Regions from separate parts of the Paenibacillus sp. FSL H7-0690 genome, predicted to be linked through region 1. Evidence: riboswitches for the same ligand, from Rfam matches in the RefSeq annotation. Region 1 holds a riboswitch; the other holds the start of a gene.
The links. A riboswitch is a leader RNA that binds a small molecule or an ion and turns the genes downstream of it on or off. The one in region 1 is predicted to bind cyclic di-GMP.
Positions count from the first base shown of each region.

Region 2: another riboswitch for cyclic di-GMP. It lies ahead of MHI32_RS03570 (transglutaminase-like domain-containing protein); the one in region 1 lies ahead of MHI32_RS10535 (DUF6612 family protein).

Region 1 covers NZ_CP150281.1:2,427,122-2,435,373, reverse strand. Annotated here, with positions in the region: gene MHI32_RS10550 (FprA family A-type flavoprotein) at 1-1,230, opposite strand, end outside; gene MHI32_RS10545 (CapA family protein) at 1,500-2,516, shown strand; gene MHI32_RS10540 (NADH-dependent flavin oxidoreductase) at 2,595-3,698, opposite strand; gene MHI32_RS10535 (DUF6612 family protein) at 3,871-4,719, opposite strand; cyclic di-GMP riboswitch class I at 4,837-4,928, opposite strand; gene MHI32_RS10530 (RNA polymerase sigma factor) at 5,133-5,651, shown strand; gene MHI32_RS10525 (DUF4179 domain-containing protein) at 5,635-7,248, shown strand; gene MHI32_RS10520 (Cof-type HAD-IIB family hydrolase) at 7,401-8,201, opposite strand.
Region 2 covers NZ_CP150281.1:782,972-791,223, forward strand. Annotated here, with positions in the region: gene MHI32_RS03550 (glycosyltransferase family 2 protein) at 1-576, shown strand, start outside; gene MHI32_RS03555 (GtrA family protein) at 563-970, shown strand; gene MHI32_RS03560 (hypothetical protein) at 1,073-1,345, shown strand; gene MHI32_RS03565 (class D sortase) at 1,375-1,737, shown strand; cyclic di-GMP riboswitch class I at 1,851-1,933, shown strand; cyclic di-GMP riboswitch class I at 2,008-2,088, shown strand; gene MHI32_RS03570 (transglutaminase-like domain-containing protein) at 2,102-2,911, shown strand; rRNA gene MHI32_RS03575 (16S ribosomal RNA) at 3,279-4,835, shown strand; rRNA gene MHI32_RS03580 (23S ribosomal RNA) at 5,097-8,026, shown strand; rRNA gene rrf (5S ribosomal RNA) at 8,155-8,252, shown strand, end outside.

The DNA of each region.
Region 1 (8,252 bases):
ACTCAGCAGCAAATCCGAAACAAATTCAGCCGCATTTTTAATTTTTTGAACTTTCTCAGGCTCTTTCGGGGAAAATCTGATTCGTACAGGGAACTCTACATGTGTCATCCCCGTGGTTTTAATAACCTCAGATGTGCTTTGCACCGTCATGTTTGTTCCATTCAGATAATCCTGAATGACTTCAATGGCTTCACCACTCCAGCCGTAGGAGCCAAAGGCTGCAGCAAGTTTACCTTCCAGATTCATATTGTGCAATTCTTTCAGAATGTTCTCCAGGTTCCCAATCATGTCCGCGTATTTAGTGGAGCTGCCAATAAAGACCGCGTCCGCTGACGTTATGCTGTTCAGAATATCAGTGGCACTACTTTTATCTGCATCCCAGACCTCTGTCTCTATATTATTTTCCTGCAAGCAATCCTGTATGATTTTGGCCATCTTCTTGGTACTGTTTTTGATGGTGGTATATACGATGGTTGCCTTTTTTCCTTGCGTTGTTTCACGGCTCAATGTGGCGTACATCCCGATATATTTACGTATGTCCTTCCGGATCACAAATCCATGGGAAGGAGCGATCATCCGGATCTCAAGATCCTTAACAGCCTCTAACAGGGTTCTTACATATCTTCTGTGAGGATGAATAATTGCTGCGTAATAGCCCTCGAAATCTTCCGTAATATCAAACCCGGCTTCATCGCTGAATAGATTCTCCACCGCAACATGCGTGCTGAAAATATCACAAGGAAATAAGATTTGATCTTCGATACAATAGGTGATCATCGTTTCTGCGGTATGGAGATACGGTGTTTCTTTAAACAGCAGCGTTTTCCCGCCAATATCCAGCTTATCTCCGTCTTTAACCACCAGGAAGTTCCGGCTATGAAGCTTGTACATTTCCTGCAATTCGGGAACAGCAATCTCGGTGCATACGATCGTGGCATTTGCAGCCTTGGCAGCGAGAGCTGCCAGTCCACCAGAGTGATCAGGCTCTGTATGATTAATTACAATGTAATGGATATCTAGAAGATCAATCATTTCACCCAGACACTCGGCATATTCACGTCCGAATTCCATATCTACGGTATCAATGACAGTTGGCTTACCTGTTTTTAATAAATAAGAATTATAGGTAGTTCCTTTTGCCAGAATCAGGCGGTGAAATGGAACCTGGCGGTTATCGATTTTGCCTATCCAGTAAGTATCCTCGGCGATTTTTTTGAATTGTGTACTCATTTCTTTAACCTCCAATGTTTGATTGATAATGTTTATCAACAACCTTATTTTATTATGGCTGCCAAACAAAAAAGAGGATTTGAATCAAATTATAAAAGTTTGAAAAAAATGAATACCTTAAATTTAGACGATCTAAATAAAGTGATTATGCGTTGGGTCACATTTTAAATAAAAAGCCACACAAATGTTTGCACTTCGCCTTAAAGAAAGAATAACCCCTAACAACTTTATGCCATATCCTAATGAAAATAATAAAAAGGTGGATATCCATGACTGAAATACAAATAGCTGCTGTGGGAGATCTAATGGTCAAACGTTATATTATTTCGGATGCTAAACAGCCTGACGGAACCTATTCGTTCAGCCCCCTGTTTGCAAAAGTAGCTCCTTATCTGAATCAGGCTGATTTGACGATTGGCAATCTCGAAACCACCTTTGCTGGAAGCGGCCCCGAATGCCGGAAAAGCCCCCGATCAGGCGGTCCGATATTCAAATGTCCAGACGAACTGGCCCCTGCACTTAAGGAAGCCGGATTCGACGTATTAGTAACGGCCAACAATCATTGCATGGATTATGGTGCCCCGGGTCTGGTTCGGACGTTACGAGTTCTGGACCGTAATGGAATCGACCACACGGGAACAGCTAAATCATTAGAAGAATCCAAGAGAACGCTTATTAAAAACGTCAAAGGAATTACGATTGGCATCCTCTCCTACACAGCAGGAACCAACCGAATTCCTGTACCAGTGAGTAAGCCATGGCTGGTTAACCGGATATCTACGCCCAAGATCATTCGGGAGATTCGAGATTTAAAAAAGAAAGTCGATCTAGTCTTGCTTTATCTGCATTTCGGAAGCGAATATCGTTACACTCCAAACAAGAGGCAAAAAGAGCTGGTCAATCTCTTTTTTAAAAATGGCGCCGACATCATACTGGGGTCTCACCCACATGTTCTTCAACCGTTAGCGCTTCGTGGAAAAAAACAATTCGTTATTTACTCATTGGGGAATTTTGTTTCTACTAAACTAATGAATATTCCTTATACACAAAGCGGTATCATTCTTACGCTTAAAATAAAGAAGGATGAAAAAGGACACACGAGTATAACTAACGTAGGTTACATCCCGACTTGTGTAGATCGAAGAATAAAAAGCGGCAGGAAAATTACAGAGATCATCCCCATCCGCGACGCATTAAAGAGAAGCGACACCGACATAAAAACAGAGCGGCGAAATCTCATGAATCGAATGTTGAAACATACGACAACAATCTTAAAGAGGGAATAGAGTCGTTACAGAAAAATAACGTTCCGCGGAATTTACCGCGGAACGTTATAGATTTAGACCTCAAAACTGGGTTTGGGTTTAGCGTAAACGATCAGGCATCATTAATTTAAGGAATTCTAGAATACCATTCTCTACTACAAGTTCTTCTCTATCTTGATCAGCAAGTACTCTTCTGATGAGATCTTCTTTACCCTCCAGTACTTTACTTGTCCAATGAGGATCAATGATAAGAGATCGTCCTACTGCTACTAATTCAGCATTTGTCAACGTGTCCTCTGCGTCCTGTTTGGTACGGATATCTCCTACCCCAATTAAAGGTACTCGGCCATTGATTTTCTCATGCACATATTGCAGGATTGATTTTTCTTTAAAATCTTCTGATGCAGATACTTTCTTAAAATCCCCTAATGAAATATGCAGATAATCCAGCTTTTTATCAGCTAATTTATCAATAAGATAAAAGGTATCGGTGATTTTAATTCCAGGCTCTTCATATTCTTCTGGAGAAAAACGATACCCGACAATAAAATCCTTAACCTTTGAATTGTCAACGACAGCAATAACTGCATCCACTAATTGGTTAATGAAATTAAATCTTTTCTCTAAGCTTCCGCCCCATTGATCTTCACGACGGTTGGAGTGTGGAGAGAAGAATTGTTGGATTAAATATGTGTTTGCTCCATGAATTTCTACCCCGTCAAATCCAGCTTGAATAGCACGTTGAGTCGCTTTTTTAAAATCCTCAATTACACCGAAAATTTCATCTTCTGTTAATGCTCTTGGAATTTCTGCATTCGGGCGTTCGGCAGCAATGGCGCTGGAGGAAACGGGTTGTACGCCACGCAATATTTTTGAATCTGTCATTCTTCCTGCATGGAATAGCTGTAAAATAGCCTTTGTTCCATTTCGTTTAATAGTAGATGCTAATCGGCTGAGGCTAGGAATAAATTCATCGGAGGAAACACTAAGTTCACCTTCCCATCCTTTTCCACCCTCTTGTACATTTGCTGCCGCAGTGATGACCGCACCTACTTCGCCCGTTCTTAGCGAATAGTATTTCAATTCATCTTGTGTTACTACACCGTCATAAAAGCTCATTCGAGTGGTCATTGGAGCCATAACCACTCGGTTTTTTAATGTCAGCCCTCTGCGAAAAGTTAATGCTGTGTCTAGTGCTATCATCTTTTTCCCAACTTTCATTAAATTATATTTAGATAAATTATTATATACATGCGCATACATATAAATTACAGCAATGATTTATTCTTGTCAACTAATAAAGAACTGCTGTTGGATACAACAAAAAGCGCTGTTCCGCTGAACAGCGCTTTTCGCTCGTTATGAATCGTCCTTATTATTCTAGTTCGGCCGGTTTTACAATGGCTGCACCTTTATTATTTTTGGAATATTTAGCTTCGATTTTCGTGGTGTATGTATCTTTGGCTCCATCACTTACCAGCACATAACTCAGATCGACTATCAGCTTTTCCGTTTGCCAGGTCTTAGTATTGACGAATAATTTCCACGTTACGCTTTTGGGTTGAACTGTCTCTCCATCCCAGAGGTTCTCCTGGTCATAGAGTTTGATTATCCCCTTAGCTGCTGTCGGATCGGTTACCGTGAATTGTAAGACTGTTTGTGCGCCAGCAGTGCTGACTTTCATGGATTTTTTATAACTTTTGACCGAATCAAGCATGGAAACAGGATCGTATTGGCCTTTAGAGTAAAAGGCATCCCATTCCGTTTTCTCCAGTCCAAGCCAATATTGTGCATCAGGATCGATTGGCTCCCCGTCATCGTCGTAACCTTCATCTTCAGATTCATCGATCAGTTCACTTCCGTCTACAAGATAGTAAAACTCCTTGTCATTGGCATATAGACTGTACGATGTTTCTAAAAGACTACTAGCGACAGTGCCTGCTGCGGCAAAATTCGGCAGACGGTTGATATCCAGCTTCAGAGTGTTGGTGTTGCTGATACGCACCCCGCCGCTTTGAATATCCTGTTTTTTGGTCACATCCAGATGGAAATTCTTTATTGCTTTGGAGGCTGCCGTTACTTTGCTGATCATCTGATCCGCGGTTACTACTGTTGAGGTAGCTGCTGACACTACTCCTGGATTAGACATCCATCCGATCGTTCCGGACAGCAATAAAGCACCTACTGCCAAACTAGTACCTATTGTTTTGAAAAAACTGTTCATGTACTTCCCCTTTCGGCCCCTTGCGATAATGTAACGCCGTATAGGTCGAAATAATAAAAGAGCTCAAAATAGACTACATATTCTTAGAGCTATCCTTTATGCTTCATAAGACATCCCTATGGCGGCCTGGCGATCATTTCCTTCTGTCGAAAGGCTTTAGACCCATGACTTTGTGTCATCATCTTTCGATGATTTTACCTTTAACGCGGACATTCAATTAGTTTTAATTAGATTACGGACGCATGTCCCACCGCTAATTTTATCATGGTTATAATTACCTGTAAACGACTTATCTTCCATTCGAATTCGCTATGATACTCAGAAGAAATACTACAATCAAAATGAAAAATGAACGATTACATACGCTTATAAGTCTTATTAATGAGAACAGCAAAGACAGGGGGTGCAGCAAAATGAGTGACCGGGAAATTTTCGAGCTCTATAAAGAACAAGTATATTATTTTTGTTACTACTTAATGAAAAATCAGGCAGATGCGGAGGATATTTCCCAAGAGGTATTTGTAAAAGTTATCTTAGCGGATAAGTCGAAGGTAAGAAACTTGAAAGCTTGGATTTTACGAATTGCTTCGAATGAGTGCAACAGTGTGATCAAAAGGCGTAAGACGGGGTGGATGAAAGAAGTACGTAATTATTTACTATCCAGGTCTGAGGAATCAAACCCTGTAGAAAAACGTTTGGATCGACAGGAAACTAAAAAAGAATTACAAGGGTTATACAGTCAGCTTCCCGACAAAATCAGAATGGTAGTAGTCCTTCGTTTTATAAACGAATTGACTGTACCCGAGATCTCTAAAGTTATGAGCATACCCGAAGGAACTGTAAAATCCAGACTGAACAAGGGACTTAAAATACTAAATAGAATGGGTGGAACCCAACTAAAGGAGCTGAATAGTAATGAGTCTCTATATTGAAAAAGATAAACATATTCCCCGACCGGATTATGATTTGATGTGGACTGCCATAAAACAAGAAGCTTATACACGTCAAAGAAATCTGCATGCCTCCCAGAATACTCCTAGGTCTAATAAAAAGGTTATTCCTATCAGTATTGTCTTCTCTTGCCTCTTACTTGTAGCCATTCCTGTATTCGCTAGTATGACGATTAATTGGGATAAAATTGGTGGTCGAAGTGTGAGCAATGCATTAAATAACGGCATCGGTCAACAGTATAATCTTCAAACTTCCAGTTCAGGAGTAACAATGAATTTGAACGGTGTTGTAACTGATGGAGAAAAAATGAAAATGCTGTTATCACTTGATACTAAATCTGATCTATCCAAATATACTGGATTTGCTACAGAGGAAAACATCATGACTAGTGAATCCGGTGCCAAGGCAAAGGTATACGGTTATTTAGAATACGATCCTGAAAGCCAGAAACTCATTGGAGTATATGAGACACCTGATACATTAAAGGATGATAAAAAGGACTACAGGTTTGAAGCACGGAATCTCATTTTTTACAGTGATCGGAATATTCCCTTACAATCTAATCATCAAGCAGGGGATACTATCAATACTGGAGTTAAGCAATATCCAAGCATTCAAATCGAATCCGTTCGATATGTTTCCAATCAAACCATTATCCGTTACAAAGTCGCTGCATCACCATCTGACTTAGGACGGGGTAATCCACATTTGGTAGTTAGTACTGGTGGTCAAAAGAATGAAGCAATTCCAACCATCATGCCTAACGAAGGATCGGATTTATTTATTGAACAGGTTTTCAATATAACTGAATCAGATTGGAAGGAAGCTAGTCTTCATTTTAGTTACATTGAAGAAGCGAAACGATTTTCAGGTACGTGGAAGTTCGATTTTAAAGCAGATGGACAAAAAGCAAGTGAGGCGATTTACACTAAGAAACTGTATAACAGTCCTGAATTTCAAGAAAAGACCGGCATAACCTTAGATCAGCTAGTGGTTACCCCTTTGGATATCCAAATTCTAATAGATGAAAATGATTCGCTTAAAAAAGGAATTGTCCACTATAATACCGCTCAGTTGGTTATAGGTGATCAAACAATCACTGGGGGTTGGAATTTGAAAGGAGATCATTCCGAAAGCTACCAGCATTTATTTCAATTCGAATCTCCGGAATGGTATAACGACTGGTCCGATGTTCCAATGAAACTTATATTAAAGGATGCTGTCATTGAGAAACGTGATACTACTAAGAATTGGATCACTATAAACAAACCTAAAGAAGAAAAGCAGTTCACTTCACTTGATGTCGATGGGTTAAAAATTGAATTCACTTACTATACTGAGGGCGAAAATTTGATTGTCGAATCAACATCCAAATCTTCTGGCTTCAAAAGCGTTAACCAAACTACGTTACGGATTAATGGCAAAGAAGTGGTGCCTGAAATTACACCTAAGGGCATGATATCTACAGGAACTAATATTGATAGCTACAAAGATATCCCTTTCGACGAAAAAATCGAACTGAACCCTGGAATCTATAAATATAGCGATCCTAGCCGGAACGAGGAAATTAAACTTTAATGCAGGAAGTTAATCTATGTCCCGCCCTTTCTAGTTAATCCTAAGGGCGGGTTATTTATGGATAAAATCATTTCTGTTTATGTATCTCTTTTATTTCCTTCACAACAAAAAAAGCATAGAACGGACTCAAGTCCGCTTTATGCTTTCCATTATTAAGATAAACAATATTTAACCAGCGCATCTCGCACACCATGCTCGTTGTTAGACCCCGTGACAGCATTCGCTGCCGCTTTGACCTCAACCGGAGAATTATCCATCGCAACGCCCATACCCGCGTATGTAAGCATAGAAATATCATTAAAATAATTACCGATCGAAAGAACTTCCTCTTGCGGAATTCCCAGCTTCACAGCCAGATTCTTTAAGGCGTTGCCCTTGGAGGCTTCCGGATGCATCAAGTCAACGAAAAATTCACCACTGCGCAAAATATTGTACTCATGGGTCCAAGTACGCCATTCACGTTCAGCTTCGTCAAGGATTTCTGGTTGTGTAAATACAGTAAACTTAACAACCGGTTCACGGAAATCTTCCCATGCTGGCAGTGTAGCCGGCATGATACGGAAGTGTTCATACATATAATTGGCTTCTTTGGTCAGGTTTTCTACATTATCTACATACATATCAAAAGCCGTATTCACATCATAATGAATATCATGCTTTCTACAATAATCAATATAAGGGTCAAGACCACGAGCATCCATACCGTATTGATGCAGCACTTCCCGATCTTTCACACGAACCGTAGCAGCTCCATTATGACCCAGCACATAACCAGACAGCCCCATTTCCTCCATAAAAGGAATCGAGTTCTGCGGACTGCGGCCGGTACATAACACGATCTGCCCGCCAAGACGCGTAACCTCAGCAATAGCTTCTTTATTCTCAGTGCTCAAGTGGTGATCATCATTCAACAGTGTACCATCTACATCTAGTGCAATCAGTTTGTATCTCATACTCCCACCATCCTTGTCTTTCTTTTTCTATATATATTGAACCTGGCTATT
Region 2 (8,252 bases), 1.6 Mb from region 1:
GCGAAGCTTTTTTACCGCCTGCTCAGCAGTATGACAAGTGTGGATATTCCTACGGATACAGGCGATTTCCGTCTTATTGACCGTAAGGTATGTGATGTCCTGCGGGGACTTAAAGAAAAGAACCGCTATGTCAGAGGTTTGGTGAGCTGGGTTGGCTTCAAGCAGACTATGGTGGAATATGAACGGGAAGAACGTTTTGCCGGAGAAACCAAATATCCGCTGAAGAAAATGATTCGTTTTGCGTTAGATGGCATCACCTCTTTTTCACATAAGCCGCTTAAGATTGCTACGTATATTGGATTCTTCCTTTCATTCTCTAGCTTTCTCTATTTATTTTTCGTCTTGTTTCAAAAGATATTTTTTACCTCCTGGACGGTTCCGGGCTGGGCTTCCATTGTAGGCGTTAATCTGCTCTTTAACGGTATCGTTCTGATGCTGTTGGGTGTGATTGGGGAGTATATCGGACGGATTTATGACGAGTCTAAAGATAGACCGCTATATATTGTTAGTGAGACTAAAGGCTACCAGAACGAAGAACAACTGGACCGCCGGAAGGACCACAATGATGTCAGATAAGAACTTGCGCGCTGCATTCATACAGTTCCTCAAATTTAATGCCGTAGGTTTGCTCAATACGCTTATTGATTTTGTGATTTTTACATTGTTGAATTCACTAGGGATGGTATACGCATTGGCGCAGGTGATCTCCTATAGTGCAGGCACGGCGAATAGCTTTATTTTGAATAAAAAAGTAACCTTTCGTGATCGCAACCGGGGGAATAAAGAAGGCTTCGACCGCGTGCAGCTGGTCAAGTTTATCGTGCTGAATCTGGTAGTGCTCGGAATATCACTGCTGCTAATGCATCTGTTGACAGACAAACTAGGTATTCAAGTCTTGATCTCCAAGGTGCTGGTTACCTTTATCACGGTGATCATCAATTTCTTTGGAAGTCGTAAATGGGTATTTTAAACATTAATTTCAGGCAGAAGGAGTTGCTATGCTTAAAGGCAAGTAGCTGTTTCTGCTTGATTTGTATATAACCATAGAAACAATATACGGAGGTGAATAACATTGCGTAAATTCTCCTATTTACTCATACTGGCTGGGATACTTATCATGTTATATCCGACAGCTAACGAATGGTACAACGACAGGCAGCAGGAGAAGTTATTAGAAACGGCTGAACTAAGCACTGCCGATAGTACTCCCCAGCCAGATCTGAAGAGCAGGTATGCTGAAGTTACTCAGCTGTTAGCAGAGGAATCGGTTCTGGATGCCCGGCACAGCCCCAACCCCAAGAGACAGAAAAGCCTGAACCGGAGATTGAAGTCGGTGGCAAAGTAATCGCACTAATTGAAATCGATAAGATTGATTTGAAGCTGCCTGTATTAGAAGGGGCTACAAAAGCTAATATGAAACATGCTGCAGCCCATATGAAAGAAACGGCACCCCTTGGAGAGATCGGGAATGCTGCAATCGCGGCGCATCGGGCTAGAACTACGGGGCGTTTGTTTAACAGATTGAATGAGGTTGTTGTGGGGGATGTTATCACGGTAAAGACTAGTGATCAGGTGTTTAACTATGAGGTATACGATATTTCTGTTGTAGATCCGAGTGATGTCTCCGTTCTTGACGGGAATGACAAGGATAAGATTCTTACTCTGATTACATGTGATCCGCTAGTGAATCCAACGCATCGGCTGATTGTTCATGCCAAATTAACAAAAGGAGAATAGTGAATGACAAGAAAACACAAATACCGGGAGATATTTATAAAATAATGGGTAATCTAGTAAATTAGGTCTTGTTCACAACTATAAATATGATAGTATTATACTATGAAAGCTAAACACGATAACGGCAAACCTTCCGAAAGGTAGGGACGCAAAGCTAAAGGGCCTTTTCCCGAAAGGATGGCAGCCAGCTACCGAATGAAGAGGCTTTTTTTGTTTGTTTCAAATGGATTCTATCAATTATATCTAGTAAAGCTAGAACAGATAGAGCTTATACGATAACGGCAAACCTATCGAAAGGTAGGGACGCAAAGCTAAAGGGCCTTCCCGAAAGGATGGCAGCCAGCTACCGAAAGGAGTTTTATCCGTGAAAAAGGTTTATTTTATGCTGGTGGCGTTATTCGTCCTAATGACTTCAGTTCCGGTAAGTACAGCTCAAGCTGCAAGTGCAGATGCCAGCTGGTTGATTACATCCAAAGTGGCTCAAGGTGTTATTGGTATTAACTATGATATTCCGAAAGATAAAAGAATCAAACTCATGATCACCAAAGATAACAGCAGCTATACATATAACTTGTATGCTTCTGGACAAGCTGAGGACTTCCCTTTGCAACAAGGAAATGGGACTTATAAGGTTTCTGTTCTGGAGAACACAACCGGCAATAAATACAAAGCATTATATTCCGAAGTAGTAGACGTAACCATGAGTGACTCGAATTCCGTATATTTGGGCTCCGTACAGAATGTGAAATGGAGTTCTTCTGATAAAGCGATTGTCAAAGCTAAACAATTAGTACAAGGCAAAACAACAGACGAAGAGAAAGTTAAAGCGATCTATAACTATGTAGTTGCGAATGTACAATATGATTACTCTCTTGCTAATAGTGTAACTACTGATTATATTCCAAGCATCGATAAGACATTGACTACTAAAAAAGGGATTTGCTATGATTACGCTTCTCTTTTTGCCGCAATGCTGCGGAGTGTAGATGTTCCTGCTAAGTTGGTAATGGGGAATACAAGCTACGTTACGCAATATCATGCATGGAACGAAGTGTTGCTTAATGGGAAGTGGGTTACCATTGATACTACAGTGGATGCAGGACTTGCAAAGAGTGATAAGAAAACCGATTTAATTAAAGCCTCAAGCAAATATACTGCGGCAAAATACTATTAAGTTCGTCGCTAGAAACATAACTCTATTAAATAAACAACTGGCTTAATTATTAAGCTAGTTGTTTATTTTTATATTAGGGGTTGCTTTTCTATTAATAGTTGGGGTATTATAGGTAAGCGTTGTTAGACAGCGTACAGGCGATATAGACGAGGCTGATAAAAAGCTTCGAAAAATAAAGCTTGCATTTCTGAAAACAACATGATATATTATAAGAGTTGCTGCTGAGACATTAAACGGCGCCAACGAGAACTTGATCTTTGAAAACTGAACAACGAGTGAGTAGGAAATCACGTAAGTGAAATCCAAAATTAGAGAATTAATTTTCTCGTCAGATGTTTCAAAATGAGCATATCGCTCTTTTCAATACTAATTGGAGAGTTTGATCCTGGCTCAGGACGAACGCTGGCGGCGTGCCTAATACATGCAAGTCGAGCGGAGTCACTTTGAAAGCTTGCTTTCAAAGTGACTTAGCGGCGGACGGGTGAGTAACACGTAGGCAACCTGCCCTTCAGACTGGGATAACTACCGGAAACGGTAGCTAATACCGGATAATTTCTTTTTTCTCCTGAGAGAAGAATGAAAGACGGAGCAATCTGTCACTGAGGGATGGGCCTGCGGCGCATTAGCTAGTTGGTGGGGTAACGGCCCACCAAGGCGACGATGCGTAGCCGACCTGAGAGGGTGAACGGCCACACTGGGACTGAGACACGGCCCAGACTCCTACGGGAGGCAGCAGTAGGGAATCTTCCGCAATGGGCGAAAGCCTGACGGAGCAACGCCGCGTGAGTGATGAAGGTTTTCGGATCGTAAAGCTCTGTTGCCAGGAAGAACGTCCGGTAGAGTAACTGCTACCGGAGTGACGGTACCTGAGAAGAAAGCCCCGGCTAACTACGTGCCAGCAGCCGCGGTAATACGTAGGGGGCAAGCGTTGTCCGGAATTATTGGGCGTAAAGCGCGCGCAGGCGGCTATTTAAGTCTGGTGTTTAAACCTTGGGCTCAACCTGAGGTCGCACTGGAAACTGGGTGGCTTGAGTACAGAAGAGGAAAGTGGAATTCCACGTGTAGCGGTGAAATGCGTAGATATGTGGAGGAACACCAGTGGCGAAGGCGACTTTCTGGGCTGTAACTGACGCTGAGGCGCGAAAGCGTGGGGAGCAAACAGGATTAGATACCCTGGTAGTCCACGCCGTAAACGATGAGTGCTAGGTGTTAGGGGTTTCGATACCCTTGGTGCCGAAGTTAACACAGTAAGCACTCCGCCTTGGGAGTACGGTCGCAAGACTGAAACTCAAAGGAATTGACGGGGACCCGCACAAGCAGTGGAGTATGTGGTTTAATTCGAAGCAACGCGAAGAACCTTACCAGGCCTTGACATCCCTCTGAATCCACTAGAGATAGTGGCGGCCTTCGGGACAGAGGAGACAGGTGGTGCATGGTTGTCGTCAGCTCGTGTCGTGAGATGTTGGGTTAAGTCCCGCAACGAGCGCAACCCTTAACTTTAGTTGCCAGCAGGTAATGCTGGGCACTCTAGAGTGACTGCCGGTGACAAACCGGAGGAAGGTGGGGATGACGTCAAATCATCATGCCCCTTATGACCTGGGCTACACACGTACTACAATGGCCGGTACAACGGGAAGCGAAGCCGCGAGGTGGAGCCAATCCCATCAAAGCCGGTCTCAGTTCGGATTGCAGGCTGCAACTCGCCTGCATGAAGTCGGAATTGCTAGTAATCGCGGATCAGCATGCCGCGGTGAATACGTTCCCGGGTCTTGTACACACCGCCCGTCACACCACGAGAGTTTACAACACCCGAAGTCGGTGGGGTAACCCGCAAGGGAGCCAGCCGCCGAAGGTGGGGTAGATGATTGGGGTGAAGTCGTAACAAGGTAGCCGTATCGGAAGGTGCGGCTGGATCACCTCCTTTCTATGGAGAATCGTTCTCTGCAATGAGAACATTCAAATCGGAAGCTCAGCTTCCAAAACTCAGGTTTAGGCCTGTTACTCACTCGTTGCTCAGTTTTGAGAGTTTAAGCTCTCAGTAAGACTTGATCCTTGAAAACTGGATACCGAAACGAATTTGCGTTTTAGAACATCTTTTAGCAACTTGTGCAAACAAGTAAATGTTATTAGTGAGATAATTCCAAAGAGAATGTCATCGTATGATATTTTCCTGCGGAAAAATCAAGGTTAAGCTAATAAGAGCACACGGAGGATGCCTAGGCGCCAGGAGCCGACGAAGGACGTGGCGAACAACGAAACTGCCTCGGGGAGCTGTAAGCAAGCTTTGATCCGGGGGTGTCCGAATGGGGAAACCCAGCTGTGGTAATTCGCAGTTACTCATACCTGAATACATAGGGTGTGTAGAGGCAGACCAGGGGAACTGAAACATCTAAGTACCCTGAGGAAGAGAAAACAATAGTGATTCCGTCAGTAGCGGCGAGCGAACGCGGAACAGCCTAAACCTAAGAGCTTGCTCTTAGGGGTTGTGGGACGTCTCACATGGAGTTACAAAGGAATATGGTAGGTGAAGAGGTCTGGAAAGGCCCGCGATAGAGGTAAAAGCCCTGTAGCCTAAACTGTATTCTCTCCGAGACGGATCCCGAGTAGTGCGGGGCACGTGAAACCCCGTATGAATCCAGCAGGACCATCTGCTAAGGCTAAATACTACCTTATGGCGACCGATAGTGAAACAGTACCGTGAGGGAAAGGTGAAAAGCACCCCGGAAGGGGAGTGAAATAGAACCTGAAACCGTGTGCTTACAAAAAGTCAGAGCCTTATTAATGGGTGATGGCGTGCCTTTTGTAGAATGAACCGGCGAGTTACGTTTAACATGCAAGGTTAAGCCGAGAAGGTGGAGCCGCAGCGAAAGCGAGTCTGAATAGGGCGACTTAGTATGTGGACGTAGACCCGAAACCGTGTGATCTACCCCTGTCCAGGGTGAAGGTGCGGTAACACGCACTGGAGGCCCGAACCCACGTACGTTGAAAAGTGCGGGGATGAGGTGGGGGTAGCGGAGAAATTCCAATCGAACTCGGAGATAGCTGGTTCTCCCCGAAATAGCTTTAGGGCTAGCCTCGGTATAAGAGTAGTGGAGGTAGAGCACTGATTGGGTGCGGGGTCCGCAAGGATTACCAAGCTCAGTCAAACTCCGAATGCCATATACTTATTGCCGGGAGTCAGACAGTGAGTGCTAAGATCCATTGTCAAAAGGGAAACAGCCCAGACCATCAGCTAAGGTCCCCAAGTGTGTGTTAAGTGGGAAAGGATGTGGAGTTGCACAGACAATAAGGATGTTGGCTTAGAAGCAGCCACCATTGAAAGAGTGCGTAATAGCTCACTGGTCGAGTGACTCTGCGCCGAAAATGTAACGGGGCTAAACACACCACCGAAGCTATGGCTAGATGCTTTGCATCTGGGGTAGGGGAGCGTTGTGTAGGGGTTGAAGGTGTACTGAAAAGAGCGCTGGACACTACACAAGTGAGAATGCCGGTATGAGTAACGAAAAGATCAGTGAGAATCTGATCCGCCGAAAGCCCAAGGTTTCCTGAGGAAGGCTCGTCCGCTCAGGGTAAGTCGGGACCTAAGGCGAGGCCGAAAGGCGTAGTCGAAGGACAACAGTTTGAAATTACTGTACCACCGTAATCCGCTATGAGCGATGGGGTGACGCAGGAGGGTAGTGACGCGGACTGATGGATGTCCGTCTAAGCAGTGAGGCTGATGTGTAGGCAAATCCGCACATCGTTAAGGCTGGGCTGTGATGGGGAGCGAAAATTATAGTAGCGAAGGTCATGATCTCACACTGCCAAGAAAAGCCTCTAGCCAAGGAGAAAGGTGCCCGTACCGCAAACCGACACAGGTAGGCGAGAAGAGAATTCTAAGGCGCGCGGAAGAACTCTCGTTAAGGAACTCGGCAAAATGACCCCGTAACTTCGGGAGAAGGGGTGCCCCGGTAGTGTGAATAGCACGAGGGGGCCGCAGTGAAAAGGCCCAAGCGACTGTTTAGCAAAAACACAGGTCTGTGCGAAGCCGTAAGGCGAAGTATACGGGCTGACGCCTGCCCGGTGCTGGAAGGTTAAGGGGAGTGGTTAGGGGTAACCCGAAGCTATGAACCGAAGCCCCAGTAAACGGCGGCCGTAACTATAACGGTCCTAAGGTAGCGAAATTCCTTGTCAGGTAAATTCTGACCCGCACGAATGGCGTAACGACTTGGGCGCTGTCTCAACGAGAGATCCGGTGAAATTTTAATACCTGTGAAGATGCAGGTTACCCGCGACAAGACGGAAAGACCCCATGGAGCTTTACTGCAGCTTGATATTGAATTTGGGTACGATCTGTACAGGATAGGTGGGAGCCGTAGAAATCGGAGCGCAAGCTTCGGTGGAGGCGCCGTTGGGATACCACCCTGATCGTATCTAGGTTCTAACCTAGTGCCCTAATCGGGTACGGGGACCGTGTCAGGCGGGCAGTTTGACTGGGGCGGTCGCCTCCTAAAGAGTAACGGAGGCGTTCCAAGGTTCCCTCAGAATGGTTGGAAATCATTCGCAGAGTGCAAAGGCATAAGGGAGCTTGACTGCGAGACCTACAAGTCGAGCAGGGACGAAAGTCGGACTTAGTGATCCGGTGGTACCGCATGGAAGGGCCATCGCTCAACGGATAAAAGCTACCCTGGGATAACAGGCTTATCTCCCCCAAGAGTCCACATCGACGGGGAGGTTTGGCACCTCGATGTCGGCTCATCGCATCCTGTGGGCTGAAGTAGGTCCCAAGGGTTGGGCTGTTCGCCCATTAAAGCGGTACGCGAGCTGGGTTCAGAACGTCGTGAGACAGTTCGGTCCCTATCTGTCGTGGGCGCAGGAAATTTGAGAGGAGCTGTCCTTAGTACGAGAGGACCGGGATGGACGTACCGCTGGTGCACCAGTTGTTCCGCCAGGAGCATGGCTGGGTAGCTACGTACGGACGGGATAAGCGCTGAAAGCATCTAAGCGTGAAGCCCCCTCAAGATGAGATTTCCCAATTAGTAAGACCCCTTGAAGACGACGAGGTAGATAGGTTGGAGGTGGAAGTGCAGCAATGCATGGAGCTGACCAATACTAATCGGTCGAGGGCTTATCCTATACGTAGAATGCAGATTTGTTTCGGATTCAGTTTTCAGGCATCAAGCCTGTAACACGCTTAGAAATTCATTCTCACTTCTGGTGATGAACCGAATTTCACGCGGCAGCGTCTGTTTCACAGATGCATGTTTGGTGGCGATAGCGGAGGGGTTCCACGCGTACCCATCCCGAACACGACCGTTAAGCCCTCCAGCGCCGATGGTACTTGGACCGAAGGGTCCTGGGA